DNA from 3 places in the Gordonia oleivorans genome. Region 3 is predicted to be linked to each of the others. Evidence: predicted binding sites of a transcription regulator. Region 3 holds the regulator's gene; each other region holds the start of a gene.
The links. The regulator LexA, encoded in region 3, represses DNA repair genes until DNA is damaged. The targets are predictions, from matches to a motif close to CGAACANNTGTTCG.
Positions count from the first base shown of each region.

Region 1 (7,380 bases), on a different contig from region 3:
GCCCGACCCGTTCCTGGTGGCGGCCACCCAGAATCCCGTCGAATACGAGGGCACCTATCCGCTGCCCGAGGCCCAGTTGGACCGGTTCCTCCTGAAGGTCACGTTGCCGATCCCGCCGCGCGACGACGAGATCACCGTATTGAGCAGGCACGCAGCCGGATTCAACCCGCGCGACCTGACCGCCGCGGGCCTGCGACCGGTGGCCTCGGCGGCCGACATCGTGGCCGGCGCCGACGCGATCCGGCATGTGGCGGTGGCGCCGGCGATCGCCGCGTACATCGTCGACATCGCGCGCGCCACCCGCAGTTCGCCGTCGCTGGCATTGGGGGTCAGTCCGCGCGGTGCCACCGCATTGTTGTCCACGAGCCGTGCCTGGGCGTGGCTGTCCGGCCGTGACTTCGTCACCCCGGACGACGTCAAGGCACTCGCGCAATCGACTCTGGCCCATCGGCTCTCGTTGCGTCCGGAGGCGGAGTTGGAGGGCGTCTCGGTGGCCGCGGTGCTCGACGCCGCGATCCACTCGGTGCCGGTCCCGCGCTGATGGTGCTGACCGGCCGCTTCGTCGCCCTCCTCGCGCTGGGCATCATTCCCGCGGTGGTGTTCCCCCACGTGTGGGTGGTGTTGCTGTGGGTGTTCGCCTGCGCGGTGGTGATGGCGGTCGATCTGCTCGCGGCCGGTTCGACGGCACTGCGACTGTATCGCCTTCCGTCGGCACCAATCCGTCTCGGCGGTGCCGGTTCGTCGGTGATCGTCGCCGAGAATGTCGGGACCCGGAGATTCAGAGGGCGGCTGCGTGATTCGTGGCAGCCCTCGGCCGGGGTGCGGTCCGGTGAGCACGACCTCGACATCCCGCCGGGGGAACGCCGGGAACTGACCACGGTTCTGGTGCCGGTGCGTCGCGGTGATCGGCTCGCGGTACGCGCGACCATCCGACGCCCCGGTCCGCTCGGCCTGGCCGCACGACAGCACAGCTATCCCCTGCCCGGGGTGATTCGTGCTCTGCCACCGTTCAATTCACGCAAGCATCTCCCGTCACGCCTGGCCCGACTACGCCAGCTCGACGGTCGGTCGGCCGTGCGTATCCGCGGTCAGGGCACCGAATTCGATTCGCTGCGTGACTATGTCGAGGGCGATGACGTCCGCAGCATCGACTGGCGCGCGACGGCACGCCGACGCTCGGTGGTGGTGCGCACCTGGCAACCGGAGAAGGACCGCCACATCATCATCGTGCTGGACACCTCACGGACCTCCGCCGCACGCGTCGGTGACGCGCCCCGCCTCGACGCGGCGATGGATGCGGCACTGCTGTTGTCGGCGTTGGCCGCCCACGCCGGTGATCGGGTCGACCTGATCGCCGGTGACCGGGTGATCCACCGACGTGTCGTCGGATCGCCGCGCACCACCCTCCTCGGCGACCTGGTCAACGCGATGACCGAGCTGCAACCGGCTCTGCTGGAGGCGGATTGGCCGTTGCTCGCCGCCGAGGTCACCACGCTTACGCGCCAACGGGCGCTGGTCGTGCTGCTCACGCCGCTCGAACCGGCCGCGGTGGAGGAATCGCTGCTGGCTCCACTGTCGGTGCTCGCGTTGCGGCACAAGGTGATCATCGGCTCGGTCCGCGACCCGGCGGTGGAGGAGATGAGTGCGCGACGCGACGACGCCGCCGAGATCTACGAGGCAGCCGCGGCGGCGCGCACCCTGATGGTGCGTGAACGGACCGAATCGGCGCTGGGACGCATCGGGGTCGACGTGGTCGATGCCGATCCCGAACACCTCCCGGCCGCTCTGGCCGATCACTACCTGGTGCTCAAGTCACGCGGGCTGTTGTAGCAGTTTCGGTGGGGCCCTTCGTGATTCGATGCGCGGCCGAGTGCCGACGATCCTGCGAGTAGGAGTATTCGCCGGACCGAGCGGGTCGCGGTCGGGGCCACCGTCCGTCACCCGACGTCGGGCGCGGAGCTGAGTTGTCCCCAGAAGTCGATTGGTCCACAGATGGGGTGGCCGATCGTCGGCGTGAACGGTTTTGTCGGTGGCCGTCTTTACAATGATGGTCAGATCGAAGAGAGCTTCGACGGTCATCTTGTTCGAGGGGGCGAGGGTGAGCAGCATTCCATGGAGCGCGCGGATTCGTGGGGATGTGCGCGACGCGTTGTTGAAGCAGGGGCCGTCGCCGTGGCCGGGGTTGCCGCCGGAGTTTCTGTTCGGGGTGGATCCGGATCGGTTGGATCAGCATTCGATCAACGAGGTGTTGGTCGCGATGACCGAGTTGGATCGGTGCCGTTCCTATATGGCGTGGCTGGATTCGTATTTCACCGCGTATGTGGTGAGGTGTCTGACCGACCGGCCGTTGGACGAGTCGGCGGAGTACGCGCAGATCGCGGCCGAACACATCTCCCGCACCCGCAACCTGGCGATGGTGACCACCCGGCGGATGCTGGATGAGGCGATCGTGATGGCCACCCGCCTGCCGAAGACGGGGCGGGCACTACGCGAGGGGCGGATCAGCCACAGCCAGTTCCGGACCCTGATCGACCGCACCAACCTGCTCGATCCGGGGCCGGCCTTGCATCCGAACACCGCGCTGGTCGACGCAGCGATCGCCGAGCGGTTGTTCAGCAGGCAGGGGCAGTGGCCGGCGACGAGTTTGCGGGACATGGTCGACAAGATCGTGTTCCAGCATGCTCCGGACGCCGTGCGGGAACCGCGGAAACGGAACCTGGACAAGCGGGGTGTGTTCACTCATTTCGAGGGGGATGGGACCGGGGAGATCACCGGCACCATGTCCGCGGAGAACATCACGATCGCGGAGAAGACGATCGCCGCCCTGGCCGACTGCGCCTGCCGGAAAGACCCGCGGACGCGGCGGCAACGCCAGGCCGATGCCATGTACTCGTTGTTGTCGGGGACGCAGTTCGCGTGTGAATGCGGCAAAGAGGACTGCCCCGCCGACATTCCGGAACCGGGCTGTATTCCGGATGTGCAGATCGTGCTGCACGTCATCGCCGATGAGACCACCGCTGCGGCGATCGAGGAACGCCAACAGGAACAGGAGCGCCAGGAACAGGAGCGCCAGGAACAGGAGCGGCAGGCGCAAGGACGGGGACGGTCCGATGCCGGCGACGAATCCGGTGGAGGTGCACGCCAATCGGTAGTTCAGTCGCGCCGTACGGAACCGAAGCCCGCATCCGAGCCGGATCTCGAGCCTGAGCTCGAGAAGGAACCCGAGCCCGAGCCGGCCACGCATACCGACACGCGTGCGGTGCAGATGACTCTGCCCGACGAATGCGGCTCGGACGCCGAGAGCGCAAGCGCAGAAACGGATGTCGCTGCGGAACCGCCACCCGAACCCGCCGACGATGGACCTCCCGATGCGGCGCCCGACGATGACACGGACGCCGCGCCCGCCGACGCCGAATCCCGCTCGGGCAGCACCGTTTCGGCCGCCGAGATGCCGATCGACGGGAACCTCGGCTACCTCGTCGGGCAGGGTGCGGTCATCCCCGAGCAGATCCTCGATCTGATCAGCCGATACCCGACCACGATCCGACGGATGGTGCCCAAGGGCGTGAATCCCGAGGACGTCGAACTCCCGTCGGCGTTGCCGTCGGATCCATACCGACTGTCGACGGCGTTGGACACATTCATCCGGATGCGTCACGGTGAGTGCGTCATCCCCGCCTGCCGGGGTAGTGCCTTCGACGGCGATTGTGATCACGTGCACGAATACGACCACGAGCACCCCGAACTCGGTGGACAGACCACCCCCGACGGGCTGAACGCCAAGTGCCGTGGACATCACCTGCAGAAAACGCACTCCCGCTGGCTCGATGACCAGTACCGCGACGAGAACGGACGGCTGGTCACCGTCTTCACCACGCCGGAAGGGCTGAACATTCCGGGGCCGGCGGAAACCCTCGAAGACTTCTTCGGCGGGTTGCGTCGCTACCGGTTCGCCGACCCACCAGCCGCACCACCGGCACCACGGGAACCCGGGGTCATCCCCACCAGCAAGCGGGATCGGCTCGCCGCCAAGTACGAACGGCGACGCCGCGAACGCGAACGCAACCGGACCCGCATCGCCGATGGCGTCGACCCTTTGAACCCGCCACGCCCGAGACGACGCAAGAAGCGATACCCCGTCGTGCCTGATGACGGCGCACCACCACCCTTCTGAGGTGACTCCGATCAGCTACTGAATGTCACAGCTCATCGAAGGGTGCGGCGTACCGAAACGTGCCGCGGATCGGCGATTCCGATTGCCCCTCCGGGATTCGCAGTGCCTGAAAGTGCCTACCCCACTCGGGGTCCGGTGCTTCGATCCCCAGGTCGGCGGCCGTCCGGAAGCCGAACCGGGCGTAGTACTCGGGATCGCCGAGCAACGCGAGGACGTGCTCGCCGGCGGCCGCCGCGTCGTCGATCAGCCGCGTCATGAGGGCCGAACCGATGCCACCGCCCTGGGCGTGCGGGATGACCGCGAGGGGCCCGATGCCGATCGCGGGATCGTCGCCGACCCAGCCGCGGGTGCCGATCACGAAGCCGACGATCTCACCGTCGTCGACGGCGACGAGCGACAGAGCGAGCAGATAGCCGTCGTCGGCGAACAACGCGTCGGTCAACGCGGCCTCGACCGCGTCCTCCCCATCGGTGCCGTCGTCGAAGGCCGCCAAAATGATGTCCCGGATACGGGGTCGATCCTGCGTCGTCTCCTGGCGGATGTCGATCGTCATCCGACTCACGCTACCGGTGCCATGAAATCACGGTCGGCGGCGTCGATGTCGCCGCGCTCGCCGTCGTTGTACGCCCACCGTCCGAGCGTGAAGACGTAGACGAAGAAGCCGACCCACACGGTGACACCGATCCCGATGCGCGCCCAGGTGGGCAGCGGCGACGGCGTGACGAAGGCCTCGATGATGCCGGTGATCAGCAGCAGCCCCACCAGCCCGAGGGCGATGCCGATGGCGGCGCGACCCTGCGCGGCCAGCGACTGCAGCCTCGGCGTGTCGCCGGGCGCCACCCACGCCCAGAAGACGCGGAGTCCGACGCCGGCGGCCACGAACAGGCAGGTCATCTCCAGCAGCCCATGGGGGGTGATGAGGCCGAAGAACACGTCGGCGCGGCCGTGCCGGATCATGATCGACGCGGTGACGGCGAGGTTGAGCACGTTGCTCCACAGCACCATGATCACCGGTAACCCGAACACCCCGAAGGCGATACAGGTGGCCGCGAGCCAGAAGTTGTTGGACCACACGCGAAATGCGAACGAGGTTGCCGCGTGCTCGGAGTAGTAGTTCGCGAAGTCGTTGTTGACGAGTTCCTCGATCTCCTGTGGTGAGCCGAAACTGGTCTCCACCCGCGGATGATCGAGGAACCACCACGTCAACGCCACCATGGCGAGCACCGAGGCGATCATCGTCGTCAGCCACCACCAGCGGGTCGCATACAGCGCGGCCGGGAAGGTGCGTCCGAGGTAACGCCCGAGGGTCGCCCAGGCGCCGAGTTTGACCCCGGCCGCCCGCGACCGCGCCCGGGCCAGCAGCGACGACAGGTATCCGACGAGCGCGGGGTCGGGGGCGCTGGATCGGATCACCGACAGGTGCGTCGCCACCTTCTGATACTCGTCGATCATCTCGTCGGCCTCCGAGCCGGTGAGCCGACGCCGACGCGACAATTCGTCGAGTCGGTCCCAGGTCGGCTTCTTGGCCGCCACGTAGGCATCGAGATCCACGCCGACATGGTAGTGGCTGCGATGTTCACCGGGGCCGATCCGGCCACGGCACCGTCATTCGGTCGGCTGTCCGCCGAAGCCGCGGCCGACGTGCTGGTTAGAGTGTCGCGTATGTATCCGATGGCTCCCCCGTCGCCGCGCGGGCCGTACCCGGCCGCGCCGGCGGGCACCGCGGCCTGGGGTCGGGGCGTACCCGCGACGGTGGGCGTCGGCCGCGACGATCTGGTGTCCGGGGAGGCGGTCGCCCTCGATCTGCCCGCCGCATCGCTGGGACTGCGCATCGCGTCCGGCCTCATCGACTTCGTCGTGGGGATGGCCGTCCTGATCTTCCTGCTGTGGCTGTCGTTCAAATTGGCCACCGACGAGGCCCTGTTCGGCGCCTGCGCCACGATGTCGGTGGTGCTGGCGTGGGCGGCGCTGCCGACGATCGTGGAGACCACCACCCGGGGCAAGACCCTGGGGCATCTGGCGCTCGGCCTGCGTACCGTCCGCGACGACGCCGGGCCGATCCAGTTCCGGCATGCGTTGACGCGCGCCATGCTCGGCGTCGTCGAGATCTACACCTTCTTCGGCGTCCCGGCGCTCATCGCGTCGGCCATCAGCCGGAAGAACAAACGCCTCGGCGACATGGTCGCCGGGACGTACGTGATCCGCGACCGCTTCCGCTTCCAGATGCCCGACCCCGTCGGCATGCCGCCGATGCTCGAACCCTGGGCGCGGACCGCCGACCTCTCGTCGATACCGGACTCGACCGCCATCTCACTGCGCCTGTTCCTCACGCGCGCCGAGCAGTACACCCCGGCCGCGCGTCGCGCGCTGTCGGATCGGCTGATCATCGCGGTCGCGCCGTACGTGGCACCCGCCCCGCCGTCGGGCGCACCGTATGAACTCGTGCTCGCGGCGATCCTCGCCGAACGACGCCGACGCGACGCCGAGCGCCTGGCCCGCGAAGAGCGGCTGCGACGTAACCTGTTGCGCTGAAACCTACTTCAGGTCGGCGCTGGACTTCCCGAGGATCCGGCGGGCGATGATCAGTTGCTGGATCTGCTGGGTGCCCTCGAAGATGTCGAGGATCTTGGCGTCGCGCGCCCACTTCTCCAGCAGCATCGTCTCCGAATATGCCGCCGTCGCACCGAGTTCCACCGCCTTGTTGGTGACGTCGGTGACCATCCGTCCGGCCTTGGCCTTCGACATCGACGCCTCGAGGGAGTTCGGCTGCTTGTTGTCGGCCATCCAGGCGGCCCGCAGCGCGAGCAACCACGATGCCTCCCAATCGGATTCGAGGCGGATGAACTCCGCGACCGCGGCATGCATCGTGGTCGTGGACGCGTCGTAGTCGATCGTGTGGCCGGCACCCTCGAGCAGGGCCCGCAGTTCTTCGAGGGCGGCGCGGCCCACGCCGACCGCCATCGCCGCCACCACCGGACGGGTGTTGTCGAAGGTCTGCATGACCCCGGCGAACGCCTTCTTGGTCTCGACCTCCGGGGAACCGAGCAGGTGATCGGCGGGTACGCGGGCGTTCTCGAACCGCAGCACGGCGGTGTCGGAGGCACGGATGCCCAGCTTGTGCTCGAGCCGCACCACGCTGACACCGTCGGCATCGAGCGGGACGACGAAACTCTTGATGGCCGCGCGGCCGGCACTCTTGTCCACGG
Region 1 is NZ_JBDZDI010000008.1:140,802-148,181, reverse strand. Features, by position in the region: gene ABLE92_RS14430 (AAA family ATPase) at 1-541, shown strand, start outside; gene ABLE92_RS14425 (DUF58 domain-containing protein) at 541-1,830, shown strand; gene ABLE92_RS14420 (DUF222 domain-containing protein) at 2,099-4,174, shown strand; gene ABLE92_RS14415 (GNAT family N-acetyltransferase) at 4,200-4,727, opposite strand; gene ABLE92_RS14410 (stage II sporulation protein M) at 4,733-5,725, opposite strand; gene ABLE92_RS14405 (RDD family protein) at 5,837-6,706, shown strand; gene ABLE92_RS14400 (acyl-CoA dehydrogenase family protein) at 6,710-7,380, opposite strand, start outside.
Region 1: the regulator LexA is predicted to act here: its motif matches at 2,058-2,071, upstream of ABLE92_RS14420 (DUF222 domain-containing protein).

Region 2 (7,380 bases), on a different contig from region 3:
GAGTTCGACGTCCTCGGGGTTCACCCCTTTGGGCACCATCCGTCGGATCGTCGTCGGGTATCGGCTGATCAGATCGAGGATCTGTTCGGGGATGACCGCGCCCTGCCCGACGAGGTAGCCGAGGTTACCGTCGATCGGGGTCTCGGCGGCCGAAACCGTTTCGGCAGAGCCGGATTCGGCATCGGTAGAAGCGGTGTCGGCGCTGGTGGCCGCCGTTTCCTGTGCTCGGCGTTCGGCGTTCACCAGCCACTCGATGGCGTCCTCGCTGGAGCGCGCGGTATCGCGGCGCAACCGCTGGATGTACTTCTGAGCGTCGGACAAGGGCGTTTCGCCGGATGAGTCGTCGCCGGTGTCCGCGACGGCCGCATCGGGAGTGCCCTCGCCGTTAGGAGCGTTCCCCTCGGGACTCTCCATACGCGACGACATCCGCGCCGCACCCACGTCGGCGTCTGGCTCCGGTTGGGGTTCGGGCGCCGGTTCCGGTGCCTGTTCCGCGTCTGCACTGTCCGCGTCAGAGGGACCGCTCTCATCGAGTAGCGACATCTGGGCCGGACCCGCGTCGGCCTCGGCGACTGGCTCGGGTTCGGGTACCGATTCCGATTCCGGACGCTGTGACTGGACCACCGATTCGGTTGCACTGCTATCGGATTCGCTCGCGGCCGCAGACTGCTCCCGCACCTGTCGTCCCCGCTGCTCCTGCTGTTCCTGTTGCCGTTGGCGTTCCTCGATCGCCGCGGCGGTGGTCTCATCAGCGATCACGTGCAACACGATCTGCACATCCGGAATACAGCCCGGCTCCGGGATCACCGCGGGACAGTCCTCACGCCCGCAGTCACACCTGAACTGCGTCCCCGACAACAGGGAGTACATGGCATCGGCCTGACGTTGCCGCCGGGTCCGCGGATCCTTCCGGCACGCGCAGTCGGCCAACGCACTGATCGTCTTCTCCGCGATCGTGATGTTCTCCGCGGACATGGTGCCGGTGATCTCCCCGGTCCCATCCCCCTCGAAATGAGTGAACACACCCCGCTTCTCCAGGTTCCGCTTACGCGGTTCCCGCACAGCATCCGGAGCATGCTGGAACACGATTTTGTCGGCCATGTCCCGCAAGCTGGTTGCCGGCCACTGCCCGGTCCGCTCGAACAACCGGTCCGCGATCGCGGCGTCGACCAGTGCGGTGTTCGGATGCAGTGCCGGGCCGGGATCGAGCAGGCTGGTGCGGTCGATCAGGGTCCGGAACTGACTGTGACTGATCCGCCCCTCGCGTAATGCCCGCCCGGTCTTGGGCAGCCGGATGGCCATCACGATCGCCTCATCAACCAACCGTCGGGTGGTCGCGTTCGCCAGGTTGCGGGTGCGTGCGATGTGTTCGGCCACGATCTGCGCGTACTCCGCCGACTCATCCAACCGATGATCGGTCAGACACGTCACCAGATACGCGATGAAGAAGTAATCCAGCCACGCCATATACGAGCGGCACCGATCCAACTCGGTCATCGCGACCAGCACCTCGTTGATCGAATGCTGATCCAACCGATCGACGTCCACCCCGAACAAGAACTCGGCCGGCAATCCAGGCCACGGAGACGGGCCCTGGTTCAGCAACGCATCCCGCACGTCGGCACGAATCCTGGTGGATAGAGGTACTGTGCTCATCGTCGCCCCTCGAACATGATGACCGTCGAAGCTCTCTTCGATCTGACCATCATTGTAGTGACGGCCACCGACAAAAAATTCTGACGAGCACGACCACCCCGGAATCTGTGGATCAACGGAGTTTGTGGATCGCGTGCGTGGGCAGGGTTACTCGTGGTTAACTGTCTCAGCTTCTCTTAAGGAAACAGGAGACCACTGCATGAGCACCACCCCGTTGCGTCCGGAAACGGAACGCCCCGAACATCTTTCCGGGACCCAACGCGGACCTCGGCGGCACCGCCGGATCACCGCCGGGATGATCGCCATCCTCACCGTCCTGACCCTCGGCATCGGCGTGACCATGGGGGAGGGGCAGGCGCGGGCGGCCGACTACAGCGACTTATCCGCCCTTGTTGACTGGCTGGATGATGACTACGACTCCACTAATCCACTTGGTCAGGTAGTCGCGGACGCGCTGAGCGACGGCGGGGCTGAACTCCTTGAACAGTGGCGCCTGGAGATGTGCGCTTCAGGCGGCGACCCCAACGGCGGAGCGGATTGCACTCAGTCCAGCACCGACATGGGTGGGCTCGGCATTGCCATCGTGAGCCCCACCAGCATCGAGCTGGTTCCAGTTGCGGTTTACGACCCGGTGAAAGGGCTTGTAGACAGTGCGGGAGGTGTCCTGACCGCTCTGAACGGTTTCTTGGAGTGGCTGAATTCCGATCTCAGGCTCCCGACATCGCTTCCGACTCCTCCCGCTGCTGATGGTTCGGCGACGGTAATCGGCAACGGCTTCCAGTTTGCGTTCGCGTCGGGAGGTGGCAAGGCCACTGCTATCTCGTACTTGCCTCTGAGTCTGGCTACCGCAGGTGCTAGTGGTGGTCGCAGTGCCTATGCGTTCGCCTTGGTGGGCATCGCGAATGCCTGGACCACCGATGAGATTCCGTTGACCCTTCTTGGTGTGAACACCGGGCTCAAGATCCCCGCCATCCAATCCGTCGGCTGCTACGGCGGACTGACAGCGGCCTACGCCGAGAACGTCGGTGCGTGTGCAAATGTGTTGGGCACCTTCGACTTCAAGCTCGATCAGCTGCAGAGCATTCCGCAGGTGCAGTTCGCGTTGACCGATCCGTCGTCGGTGCTCTTCGACACCACCAACGTGCTGGGCGAGGTCATCACCGACATCTTCGCCGGGCAGACCCCGTCACTCAGCCAGGACTTCATCCGCCTGTCGCTCGGCGGTGATTCCCTCCTGGCCCTGACGAGTGACTACGGATTGTCGGCGCCGGTCACGGTGAACTGGCTCGGATCGACCATCACGATCTTCCCGACAACCACGATCAACGGTTCCGTCCGCCCCAACGGCCTGGCATTGCCGACGATCGCCCTCGGGGATCTCGACACCGACCAGATCATCCCGATCATTTCGATTCCGCAGAGCACGTTCCCGTTCGGTCTGCAGCCGCTGGGGCCGTACACGACCGGTTCGACGTCCGCGTCGTCGCTCGTCTCGACGCGCGCCCTGACGTCGACGTCCACGACCCCGAGTGCCGGCCTGCTGCGGTCCGCGGCGATCTCGGAGACCGACGACGATGACACGGAAAGCGATTCGGCCACAACCACAACCACCTCACCGTCGACCACCTCATCGTCGGCGACGGCGACATCGGGCTCTACGGCGAGCTCGTCGAGCTCGTCAAGCTCGAGCAGCAAGACGTCGACCTCGACGAGCCGCTCGACAGCCGCAACCCCGTCGACCGGGTCGACCGACGACACCGATCAATCCGATGACTCCGACGACGATGACACGTCGAGCTCCAACGGCTCGACCCCGACGGTGACCGGCGCCAACTGACGGTTCCCCGGGTTCTACAGAACGCGCGGCACAACCCGCCGCACACCGCCCCGCGATCGATTCCGACGCGGGGCGGTTTGCGCGGCCGAGTCGTCGCCTTCGTTGGTTACAGTGGATGGGGCATCAGTAGTCACATGGATGCCGACAAGGAGACGCCGATCCCCATGGCCATCGACCCGAACAAGAGCAAAGCCGTCAGCCAGGTGGTGCGGCAGCATCCGGTGATGAGTGCGGTCGCGGTGTCGCCGGCGATCGCGATCTTCGCGGTGCTGTGGATTTTCGGCGCCGAATGGCTCGCCATCATCTTCGCGATCGCTGCGATCGGGGGCGGCTACTACATGCTGACGCGGCAGAAGTAGCGAATGTCGTCCATTCGCGTCGACAGCTGGATCTGGGCGATCAGACTCACCAAGACCCGATCGGCGGCCGGTGCCGCCTGCCGCGGCGGACATGTCCGGGTCAACGGCGTCACCGCGAAACCGGCCCAGCACGTGGCCGTCGGCGACCGCGTCGAGGTCCGCCTCAACGGCCGCGACCGCATCGTCGAGGTCACCAAACTCCTCAGTAAACGCGTCTCCGCCCAGCTCGCCGCCGAGTGCTACATCGATCACTCGCCGCCACCCCCGTCGCGGGAGATCATCGCCAGCCAGCCCCGACGCGACCGCGGCGCCGGACGGCCCACCAAACGGGAACGCCGCGAACTCGACAGATTCCGCAGCGGGCCGGCCATGCTGGCCCTCACGGCAGCCGTCACCGTCATCACCGTTCTGCTCTCCGGCTGCTCGTCGAGTTCCGACGACGACTCGCCGACCACCCGCAACACTCCCGTGGCACCGGGTGCGGCCGGGGCCGGTCCGTTCTTCGGTGCCTGCGGCAACGTCACCACCGAAGAGGTCAATCGCATCACCGGATTCGGGAATCTGGCCCTGGTCGTGAACAACCCGTCGGCCTGCGAATGGAGTTCCGGACCCAGCCCGACCGGCCCCGTCGCCTCCTTCAACTGGTACCGCGGCTCGCCGATCGGCCGGGAACGCGCCACCGAACAACTCTCCCGGGATAGCACCGAAGACATCGACATCGACGGGCACAAGGGTTTCATCGCCTCCGATGCCGGGATCTGCGAGATCGGGATTCAATTCGACGCCGACTTCTTCGAATGGTCGGTCAGTGCCGGTCTCACACGCTCCACCACGGCGACGCCGGTCCCCGACTCCGAGGCCGTGTGCAACGCGGCACGCGAACTGTCGACGATGTCGATCGAGCGTGCGCAATGACCGGCCGCACCTGTTCCCGCACCCATGGCCGTCGTCGGCGCACCGCGCTGGTGATCATCCTCGCCGCACTGATCGTCGGCCTCCTCGCGTCGTGTACCCGCAGCGTCGACGGCCAGGCACTGTCGGTGGAGGAGGCGCGCTCGTCCGGACAGCAGTCGGGCAACGTCGACACCGACCAGTTCGACCAACTCACCCTGGAATGTCAGGTGCTGTCCACCGATCAGGTCGCCAAGGCCGTCGGCGGAAGCGCGGCCGAGGCCATCTTCTTCGGTGCCAACTGCCGATGGTTCGTCGCCGGAGCGGTCACCGCGTACGTCACCTTCAACTGGTTCGAGTGGGGAAATCTCAACGTGGAGAAGGACACCGACAAACAACTCGGCTACACCACCGAGAACATCAAGATCGCCAGCCAGACCGCCTTCACCGCGAGAGACCCCAAACGGCCCGCGGTGTGCGGGGTGACCACCAAGGCGCCGAGTCGTGGCATCTACACCTTCTGGGTCGAGCCCGTCGGTTCCGGCGCCTTCGACGACCCGTGCACCGCGCCGACAAAACTGATGGAATTGCTGCTCAACGGCGGTCAGTGAGGCCGTCAACCCGGTGGTAAGGAGGGCGTCGTGCCCGCAACATTCCGGACGGCGATCGTCGTCGCCGTCGGCGCCGTGATCGCCACGGCAACAACGGTTTCCACGACGCCGGCACGAGCGGACACACCGCACTGCACCACTGCCACCACGACAACCCTCCTCGACAGCCCTGGGCTCGACGGGTGGGCCGAGAATCTCGTTGTGGCCGACGACGGTTCGCTGTGGGTGTCACGATCGTTCCGCAACGTCGTCGAACGGTACGACGCCTCGGGTCGGCGGACGGCGTCGGTGTCCCTGAACGCCCCGGGTTCCATCCGGCAGGGTCCCGACGGGCAACTGTATGTCGCCACCGGCGATTCGCCGACCGGCATGCTCCCCGGTGCGCCCCGCACCGGAACCGTGGTGCGATTCGATCCCCGTGCGGCGCAACCGGTTCCGCAGGTCTTCGCGCGCGGACTCGGGATGCCCAACGGGCTGGCCGTCGGCGCGGACGGAGCGGTGTACCTCGCCGACGGCGCGCTCGGCCTGCTGCGGCTGCGTCCCGACGGACAAGTGGACCCCGACAGTCGCATCGACGAGGCATGGTCGCGCACCGCCCCGCAGAATCTGTCACCGTCGACAACGGTCAACGGAACCGGGATCAACGGCGTGACCATCCTGGGCGACGATCTCTACGTGACCATGACGGTCAGCGCCACCGGCCGCGTGCTCCGGGTGCCCGTCGACGATCCGGCCGCCACCGTCACGGCGGCCGATCTCACCGCTCCGGCACCGGGATTCCTCGACGATCTCGTCGCGATCGACGACTCGACGCTGGCCGTCGCATCGACCACCGGACAGGTTCACCTGGTGAATATCGATACGGGACAAGCATGTTCGATCACCGTCGGCGTACCCGTCACAGCACTGGCCACCGACCCGGCACACCCCGGAACCCTGCTGGCCGCGAGCGAGACCGGCCAGATCCTCCGGCTCAGTCCGCGCTCGGGCGGCGCGTGACCGACACCGACGCCGCGACCTGCAGATCGTCCGGTGACGCGTCGCCGGACGGCGTCATCAACCACATGAGCAACTGATCGGGTTCGCGCACCCGGCGCACGGTGATCGGGGTGCCGGGCACGATCGGTCGCAGATACTCCACGATCAGGCGGTGCGGACCGTCGATCAGGTCGCCGTGATCGAGCAACTCGTCCTCGACGGCGGCGAGGTAGGCCGCATTGTTCAGGTGTTTGAACGGATCGAAATCGGTGCTGCGCAACACGTGGACGCGATCGGGCAGTTCCAGCACCTCGGGGGTGGGGGCCTTCTCCGGATTCATCGACTTCCACCGCAGCCGATGCTCGTCGGTCATCGCGGACAGCATCTCGAAGGCGTTGTCGGTCAACCGGGACGGCATGCCCTGGTCGTTGACGTTGATCCAGAACGCCTCGGTCTCGATCAGCCCGGGCTCACGCGCGTCCGGGTTGAAGCGGTTGGTCTCGTGGTCGGCGGTGAGCCGGACCCGCATGTTGGTCCACCGGGTCGACAGGGCGCCACACCAGCGTTGCGCGCTGACCGCCGCCGGCCAGGAGAACGGGCGGATGACGTCGATGATGGTGCGGCGCACGATCCAGAACGGGTCGGTGTCGCCGAAGTCGGTGGCCTCGATGTTGTCGTTGGCGACGTCCTGCAGGTAGCGGGCCACCGCGTCGAGTCGCACCCGCATGTCCTGATCGACGTCACCGGTACGCACCCGGTAGTCGACCTCGAAGTACCGGGCGCCGTCCTTGCGGTCGGACAGCGGCGCCAGAATATCCGGTTCCGAAACGGTGCTCACTCCACTCCTCGTGGCTCGCCTGTTGTGTGAGACTTAAGATACAGTCACTGACAAAACTAGAACGCGTTCTAGGTCAAAACGAGAACACGTTCTAGTCGACTTGAGGCAAGGAAACCGCAGATGGCGCATGTGATCACTCGACCGTGTTGCAACGATGCATCGTGCGTGAGTGTGTGTCCGGTGAACTGCATTCACCCGACGCCGGACGAG
Region 2 is NZ_JBDZDI010000020.1:28,204-35,583, forward strand. Features, by position in the region: gene ABLE92_RS21175 (DUF222 domain-containing protein) at 1-1,656, opposite strand, end outside; gene ABLE92_RS21180 (hypothetical protein) at 1,856-3,493, shown strand; gene ABLE92_RS21185 (hypothetical protein) at 3,658-3,852, shown strand; gene ABLE92_RS21190 (DUF3558 family protein) at 3,856-4,767, shown strand; gene ABLE92_RS21195 (DUF3558 domain-containing protein) at 4,764-5,354, shown strand; gene ABLE92_RS21200 (SMP-30/gluconolactonase/LRE family protein) at 5,385-6,353, shown strand; gene ABLE92_RS21205 (acyl-[acyl-carrier-protein] thioesterase) at 6,328-7,170, opposite strand; gene ABLE92_RS21210 (FAD-dependent oxidoreductase) at 7,291-7,380, shown strand, end outside.
Region 2: the regulator LexA is predicted to act here: its motif matches at 1,683-1,696, upstream of ABLE92_RS21175 (DUF222 domain-containing protein).

Region 3 (7,380 bases):
ACGGCGCTGCGGAGACGCTCCGGTTCGCCGGCGCCGCGCGCCTCGGCGATGAGGTAGCCGGCCAGCGAGGAATCGCCGGCACCGACGGTGCTGCGCGGGACGATCGGGGGAGGCGTGGCGAACCAGCTGCCCGAGGTGGTGGTCAGCACGGCGCCCGCGGCGCCCAGGGTCGTCAGCACCGCGCCGCCGGTGTGCCCGGCGAGTTCGGCCGAGGCCGCGATGATCGGATCCAGGTCGCCGGCGGCGGCGGCCCGGCGCAGCACCGTCGGGTCGGCGCCGCAGACCTCGGCGAGTTCGGTCTCGTTGGGCTTGATCAGGTCGACGCGGCCGGTGACCGCGGCGCGCAGGGGTTCCCCGGAGGTGTCGATGGCGACCCGGCAACCACGCGCGATGAGCTGATCGGCCAGCTCCCGATACCAGGAGTCCTCGACTCCGGGGGGAAGCGATCCGCACAACGCCACCCAGCCGGCGCCGGCGGCGTGCGCCAGCACCAGATCGGTCAGGGCGGCGCGGCGGCGATCGTCGAGCGGTTGGCCGGAGGCGTTGATCTTGGTGGTGGTGCCGTCGGCCTCGGCGATGGTGATGTTGGAGCGGACCTCGCCGTCGACGGCGACGGTCTCGTGGCGCAGACCGACGGCGTCGAGTGCGCTCAGCAGTGGGTCGCCGGCGCGGGCGGGCAGGACGGCGATGGTGTCGATGCCCGCCTCGGCGACGACGCGGGAGACGTTGACGCCCTTGCCGCCCGGTTCGGCGCGCACGGCCACCGCGCGTTGCACCTCACCGCGCTCGAGCGGCGCGGCGATCTCCAACGTGCGATCCAGGCTTGGATTGGCTGTGACGGTGAGGATCATGCGATCACGACCTCGATGCCGCGGGCCGAGAGGGCGGCGGCGTAGGAGGGATCGACACCGGCGTCGGTGATGAGGACGTCGACATCGTCGAGCGAGGCGAAGGACGAGAAGTCCTCGCGGTTCATCTTGGAGGAGTCCGCCAGGACGACGACGCGCTGGGCCGAGGCCACCAGTGCCGCCTTGACGGCCGCCTCCTCGGGGTCGGGGGTCGACAAGCCCATGTCCTCGCTGATGCCGTTGGTCCCGATGAACGCCACGGAGGTGCGGAAGGTGGCAAGGCGGGCCACGGTCTCGGCGCCCACCGCGGCCTGGGTGAGGCCGCGCACACGCCCGCCGACGAGATGCAGGGTGGCGTTCGGGTGACTCGCCAGCACCGTCGCGATCGGCAGGCTGCTGGTCACCATGTGCAGGCGGCGATCTGCCGGGATGGCGACGGCCGCCTGATAGGTGGTCGTCCCGGCGTCGAGGGACACCGACCCGCCGTCGGCCGGAAGGAAGGCGATCGCGGCCCGCCCGATGGCGGCCTTCTGGATGGTGTGGCTGGTCTCGCGCTCGGAGATGTCCTGCTCGTCGATGAGCTGCACCAGTTCGGGACGGACGGCGCCGCCATGGACACGCTGCAGGTGTCCGGAGCGCTCCAGGGTTGCCAGGTCGCGACGCACTGTCTCGCTGGTGACATCGAATCGCTCGGCGAGCGAGCTGACCGATGCGCGGCCATGCGAGCGAACCAGTTCGGCGATCGCCTGCTGTCTTTCTTCGGCGTACACGTTGCTCCGATCGGAGAGGACGGATGACGGGATGTCTGTGTCCATGTGGGTTTGGGCAAAACTTGATGTGGTTTTGGGTGGAACTCAATGTTGATATATCTGTGTTTACGCCTGTTTGTGTTGACAAGTCAAGGATTTCTTGTAACTTCGATCACAAGAGATGTTCGGCGGGCAGATTTTTCACAGATCGGGCCGCCGGGAGAGCGATCTCGCGACAGCACAGACCAGATCGGCCGACGACGGCCGAAACGAACCTCGAACGAAGGGCAGCGCAGTGAACGATCAGCAGGCTCAGGAACTGCGTGGGACCCCCGTGGTCGGCGGGAAGGCCTACGGGCCGGTGGTTCGCCCCGGCGAGCGCGTCGCCCCGGTGCATGACACCGCGACGATCCCGGAGGACGCGCGGGAGGCGGAGCAGTCCCGCTTCGTCGACGCGGCCGGGCTGGTGGCCGCCCGGCTGCGCGAACGTGCCTCACATGCCTCCGGTGCGGCCGCCGAGGTTCTCATCGCCACCGCCGGCCTCGCCGAGGACCGCGGCTGGATCGGTGCGGCGGGCAAGCTGATCTCCTCCGGGTCGTCGGCCGCATCGGCCGCGACCGCGGCGACCGACCAGTTCGCCGCGCTCTTCACCAAACTCGGCGGTCTGATGGCCGAACGCGTCACCGATCTCAACGATGTCCGCGATCGGGTCGTGGCCGAGTTGCTCGGACAACCCGAACCGGGTGTGCCGGTGCCCACCGAGCCGTCGGTGCTCTGCGCCGACGATCTGGCGCCGGCCGACACCGCCGGCCTCGATCCCAAACTGGTCACCGCGCTGGTGACCCGACTCGGCGGGCCGACCAGTCACACCGCGATCATCGCCCGGCAGCTGGGCATCCCGTGCATCGTCGCGGTCGCCGACCTCGACGAGGTACCCGCCGGAACCCTGGTGCTCGTCGACGGCACCGCCGGAACCGTTGTGCTGGAACCGGATCCGGAGCAGGCGCAGGCGGCCGTCGACGAGAGCCGGCGCGAGGCGGAACTCGTCGCGGGCTGGTCGGGGCCGGGGCACACCGCCGACGGTCACGAGGCGGCCATCCTGGCCAACGTCGCCGACGGTGTCTCCGCGCGCGCCGCCACCGCCTATCCGGTCGAGGGAGTGGGCCTGTTCCGGACCGAACTGGCCTTCCTCGACAGCGCCGAGGCACCCACGGTGGCCGAGCAGACCGAGCTCTACCGCGAGGTGCTCGAGGCGTTCGGGGGCAAGAAGGTCGTCGTGCGGACGCTCGACGCGGGTTCGGACAAGCCGTTGAAATTCGTCGACCACGGCACCGAGGCCAACCCCGCTCTGGGGGTCCGGGGTAATCGGATCACCGCTCGGCATCCGGAGATCCGCGCCGGGCAACTCGACGCCATCGCGGCGGCCGCCCGGGAGACCGGCAGCACTCCATGGGTGATGGCACCGATGATCGCCTCGGCCGACGAGGCCGCGGAGTTCGCGGCACAGGTCCGCGGGCGTGGTCTGGTCGCCGGGGTGATGGTCGAGATCCCGTCCGCCGCGATCCTCGCGTCGTCGATCCTCGCCGAGGTCGACTTCGTGTCGATCGGAACCAACGATCTGACGCAGTACACGATGGCCGCCGACCGCATGTCGGCCGATCTGGCCGAACTCACCGATCCGTGGCAGCCCGCGGTGCTCGCGCTCATCTCGATGGTGGCCGAGGCCGGGAAACGTACGGGTAAACCGGTCGGCGTCTGCGGTGAGGCCGCCGCCGACCCGCTGCTGGCCTGCGTACTCGTCGGACTCGGCGTCACCTCGCTGTCGAGTGCTCCGGCGGCGTCGGCGGCGGTCGGTGCCAAACTCGGCGGCGTCACACTCGATGCGTGCCGTGCCGCGGCGAGTGCTGCCCTCGCGACCGCCTCCCCGGCGGCCGCACGTGAGGCCGCCACCGCGGCGCTCGCCGGCTGAATTTCGGCGAGCGCCGCACCGGGCGGGCCCGGAGCCGGATCAGATCCGGCGCATCACCGTGACGACCTTGCCCAGGATGGCGGCGTCGTCGCCGGGGATGGGTTCGAAATGCTCGTTGTGCGGCATCAGCCACACGTGACCGTCCTTGCGCTTGAAGGTCTTCACGGTCGCCTCGCCGTCGATCATCGCGGCGACGATGTCACCGTTGTCGGCCACGTTCTGCTGCCGGACGACGACCCAGTCGCCGTCACAGATCGCGGCGTCGATCATCGACTCGCCGACCACCTTCAGCAGGAACAGTGAACCCTCGCCGACGAGTTCACGCGGCAGCGGGAAGACGTCCTCGACGGCCTCCTCGGCGAGGATCGGTCCACCGGCCGCGATGCGCCCGAGAACCGGGACGAAGGTCGGGGCGGGCAGATTCGACGCGACCGCGGTGTCGTCCGGTGGGGTGTGCTCGCCGTCCTGCACGTTGACCGCGCGTGGGCGGTTGTGGTCGCGCTTGAGCAGTCCCTTGCGTTCCAGTGTCCGCAGCTGATGGGCGACCGACGACGTCGAGGCCAGCCCGACGGCGTCGCCGATCTCGCGGATGCTCGGCGGATAGCCGCGCTCGCGCACCGACTTGCGGATCACATCGAGCACGCCCCGCTGACGCGGCGTGAGCGAGGCCTCCGCGGCCGCCGCGTCGAACGGGACCTCCGGCTCGTCGGCGGCGGCCGATCCGCGGCCGCGCTTGGTCGACGACGTCGACGTCGTCGAACGTCGGTTCTTCTCACTCATCGGGTGTTCGATCCTTTCGGTCGGAAACTCTGTTGTGGTCGGACGGTGTTGTCGGTGGTCCGGTGCGGTCGGTTGTCCCGTGCAGTCGGTGGTCCGGTGCGGCCGGGGTTTGTCCGCGGGTCTGCGCTGCTGGTCAACGGCCAGGTTAGTCCAGGTCACCGACAACTTCAAACATTTGTTCGACGTGTTGCGAGAAATTGTCGGAGGTGCGTGATAGAACTTCGAACATCAGTTCCTCGAACGAGTGATCGAGATCGGAGACTCTCATGCAGAACACCTTGGTTCGCAGTGAAACCGCAGGTCAGGCGCGTCGGGCGACGGTTCGGCGCACCCCGTCCGGTGCCCGTTTCGGTGCCGCTCCCGATGCCCGGGGTGCGGCGCGAGACGATGTCACGCCCCGGCGCGGCGCGATCGTGCATGCCGGACGGCCGGTGCCGGCTCGCCGCGCCACCCCGGCGGCGCGGCACCGGCACCTCCACCGCCCGGCCGACAATCGTCCGGTCGACCGGCCCCGGGTCGCGATCCCCAGGCGCCCGGCCGGGACGCCGTGCGCCGCGCCCGCGTCGCAGTCCCGTCGGGCGGGCCGTCGCGGTGCCGCGGTGGCCCTGCTGACCGGGGTGGCGCTGGCGATGCTGGTGTGGCTGATCGGTGTCGCCGGCAGCGATTACCAGGAATCCACCGCCCCCACGCCGGTGGCCACGCAGGTGGTGCACGTCCGGGCGGGGGAGTCGCTGAACTCCGTCGCCGCGCGCGTCGCGCCCGAGATGCCGCGGCAGGCGGTCATCGACGAGATCGTCGAGCTCAACGACATGGGTGGCAGCGCCCTGCGTGTCGGTCAGGCGCTGCTGACGCCCGCATATCGCTGAGCGGTGAGGCGCTATTCTCGATGCATGCGCTGCCCGTTCTGCAGGAATGATGACACCAAGGTCATCGACTCCCGAGTCGCCGACGAGGGACAGGCGATCCGTCGTCGCCGTTCGTGCAGCGCCTGTGGCCGACGATTCTCCACCGTGGAGACCGCCGTGCTGGCGGTGGTTAAGCGCAACGGCGTCACCGAACCGTTCAGTCGGGAGAAGGTGATGCGCGGGGTGCGCCGCGCCTGCCAGGGACGGCACGTCCACGAGGACGATCTGGCCCAGTTGGCGCAGCAGGTCGAAGAGACGGTGCGCGCCTCGGGCGTCGCGGAGATCCCCAGCAACGAGGTCGGTCTCGCCATTCTCAAACCGTTGCGTGACCTCGACGAGGTCGCCTATCTCCGGTTCGCGTCGGTGTACCGGTCGTTCGATTCCCTCGAGGACTTCCAACGCGAGATCGACGATCTGCAGGGCAATCTCACGCGGCGCAACGGCACGGATGCGCCCGATGCCCTCTCAGCCGAGTCGATCCAGGGTTCGTAGCGCACGCTTCTCCGAGATCGGATATCGGGTGCCCAGCCGCTGGGCGAACAGACCCACCCGCAGTTCCTCGACCATCCAATGCGCCTGTTCGTTGACGAGATCGCGACGGGCCTCGGGTACCTCGGCGAGTCGCTGATTCCACCGCCCGGTGACCCGGTCGAGCGTGCCCATGGCCGCCCGGTCCCGGTCCGCCGATCCCGGAAGGTGTTCCAGCCGTTCGCGTGCGGCCGCCAGATATCTCGGGAGTTCGGCCAGGTGCTCACGCGGGGTGGCCAGCACGAAGCCGTCGAAGATCAGGTTGGCCAGTTGCTCGGCGACGTCGTCGGCGGCGACCTGACCGGAATGCTCATCGATCGCCTGACGCAGCGGCGCGACCATCCGGAGTGCGTTGACGGCCGAGGCGAGATACTCCGGTGCGGCCGAACGTACGCGCGGACCGAGTGCGGCGGCCAGCGCATCGAACTGCTGCGGTGACCGCACCCGGGCCGCCGCGTCGACGTCGACGAGGTCCCGGATGGCCCGCCTGGTGCAGTCGGCGAAGAACTCGCTGGAATCCCGGTAGGGGTTCTGGCTCAACGCGAGTCGCCCGGCGGGGTCGAGGCCCGACGATGCCTTCGACGAGAGCCCGGTGATGGTGTGGTCGAGCAGCGCGATGACACCGACGACCCGCATCCGGTTGGCCTCGTCCTCGGTGGCGGCGGTGGCCCGCGCGACGCCCACGGATCGGCCGGGATCCCCGACGGCACGCAACGTGGGATGGCGGGTGATGTGTTGGCCCGCGACGTCGGCGGTCTCGGTGGCCGCCAGGGTGCCGAGCCCGTCGGCGGTCCAGGTGGTGTACACCGCGGCCGGGGGTGTCGGTCGACGGTCCGCTCCGTCGGCGGTGAGATCTGTGAACGACTTGCTGCGCCTGCGGATCTCGCCCGAATCGTCGATGACGGCGAAGGTGATCCGCAGGTGGGCGGGCAGGCGGTCGACGGCGAAGTCCGCCGGTGTCACGGTGTGCCGGGTGATCGTCGACAACTCGCGGGCCAGCCCACGGACCAGTGGTTCGGAGCGCGGCGTCAGCCGGGACAGGGCCAGATCGGCGAAGCGCTGTGCCGGGGCCATTGTCTTGCGAAGCTGTTTGGGCAGGGTCTTGACGAGTTCGGTGGCCAGTTCCGATCGCATTCCCGGTACCAGCCAATCGAATCCGGCGTTGCGGACGTGGGGGAGCAGGGCCTGCGGAATGACGACGGTGACCCCGTCGTCGGGTGCGCCCGGCTCGAATCGGTAGCGCAGTTCCAGGCGGGTGTCGCCCTGCTGCCATGCCCCCGGATAGTCGGTGTCGGCGACGGCGACGTCGGCGGCCACATCGGCGGGGGTCAGATCCAGCAGGGTCGGGTCGGTGCGCCGCGCCGACTTCCACCACGTGTCGAAATGCCGCGCCGAGGTCACCTCGGCGGGGATGCGCTTGTCGTAGAACTCGTAGAGCTGCTCCTCGGAGATCACCACGTCGCGACGCCGGGCGCGGTGCTCGACGTCGGCGGCCTCGGTCAGCAACTGCCGATTCTGTTCGAAGAAACGATGATTCGTCCGCCAGTCGCCCTCGACGAGGGCATGGCGGATGAACAGGTCGCGCGACACCTCGGGGTCGA
Region 3 is NZ_JBDZDI010000002.1:346,938-354,317, forward strand. Features, by position in the region: gene ABLE92_RS05010 (1-phosphofructokinase family hexose kinase) at 1-851, opposite strand, end outside; gene ABLE92_RS05015 (DeoR/GlpR family DNA-binding transcription regulator) at 848-1,618, opposite strand; gene ptsP (phosphoenolpyruvate--protein phosphotransferase) at 1,779-3,566, shown strand; gene lexA (transcriptional repressor LexA) at 3,606-4,346, opposite strand; gene ABLE92_RS05030 (LysM peptidoglycan-binding domain-containing protein) at 4,613-5,212, shown strand; gene nrdR (transcriptional regulator NrdR) at 5,237-5,743, shown strand; gene hrpA (ATP-dependent RNA helicase HrpA) at 5,717-7,380, opposite strand, start outside.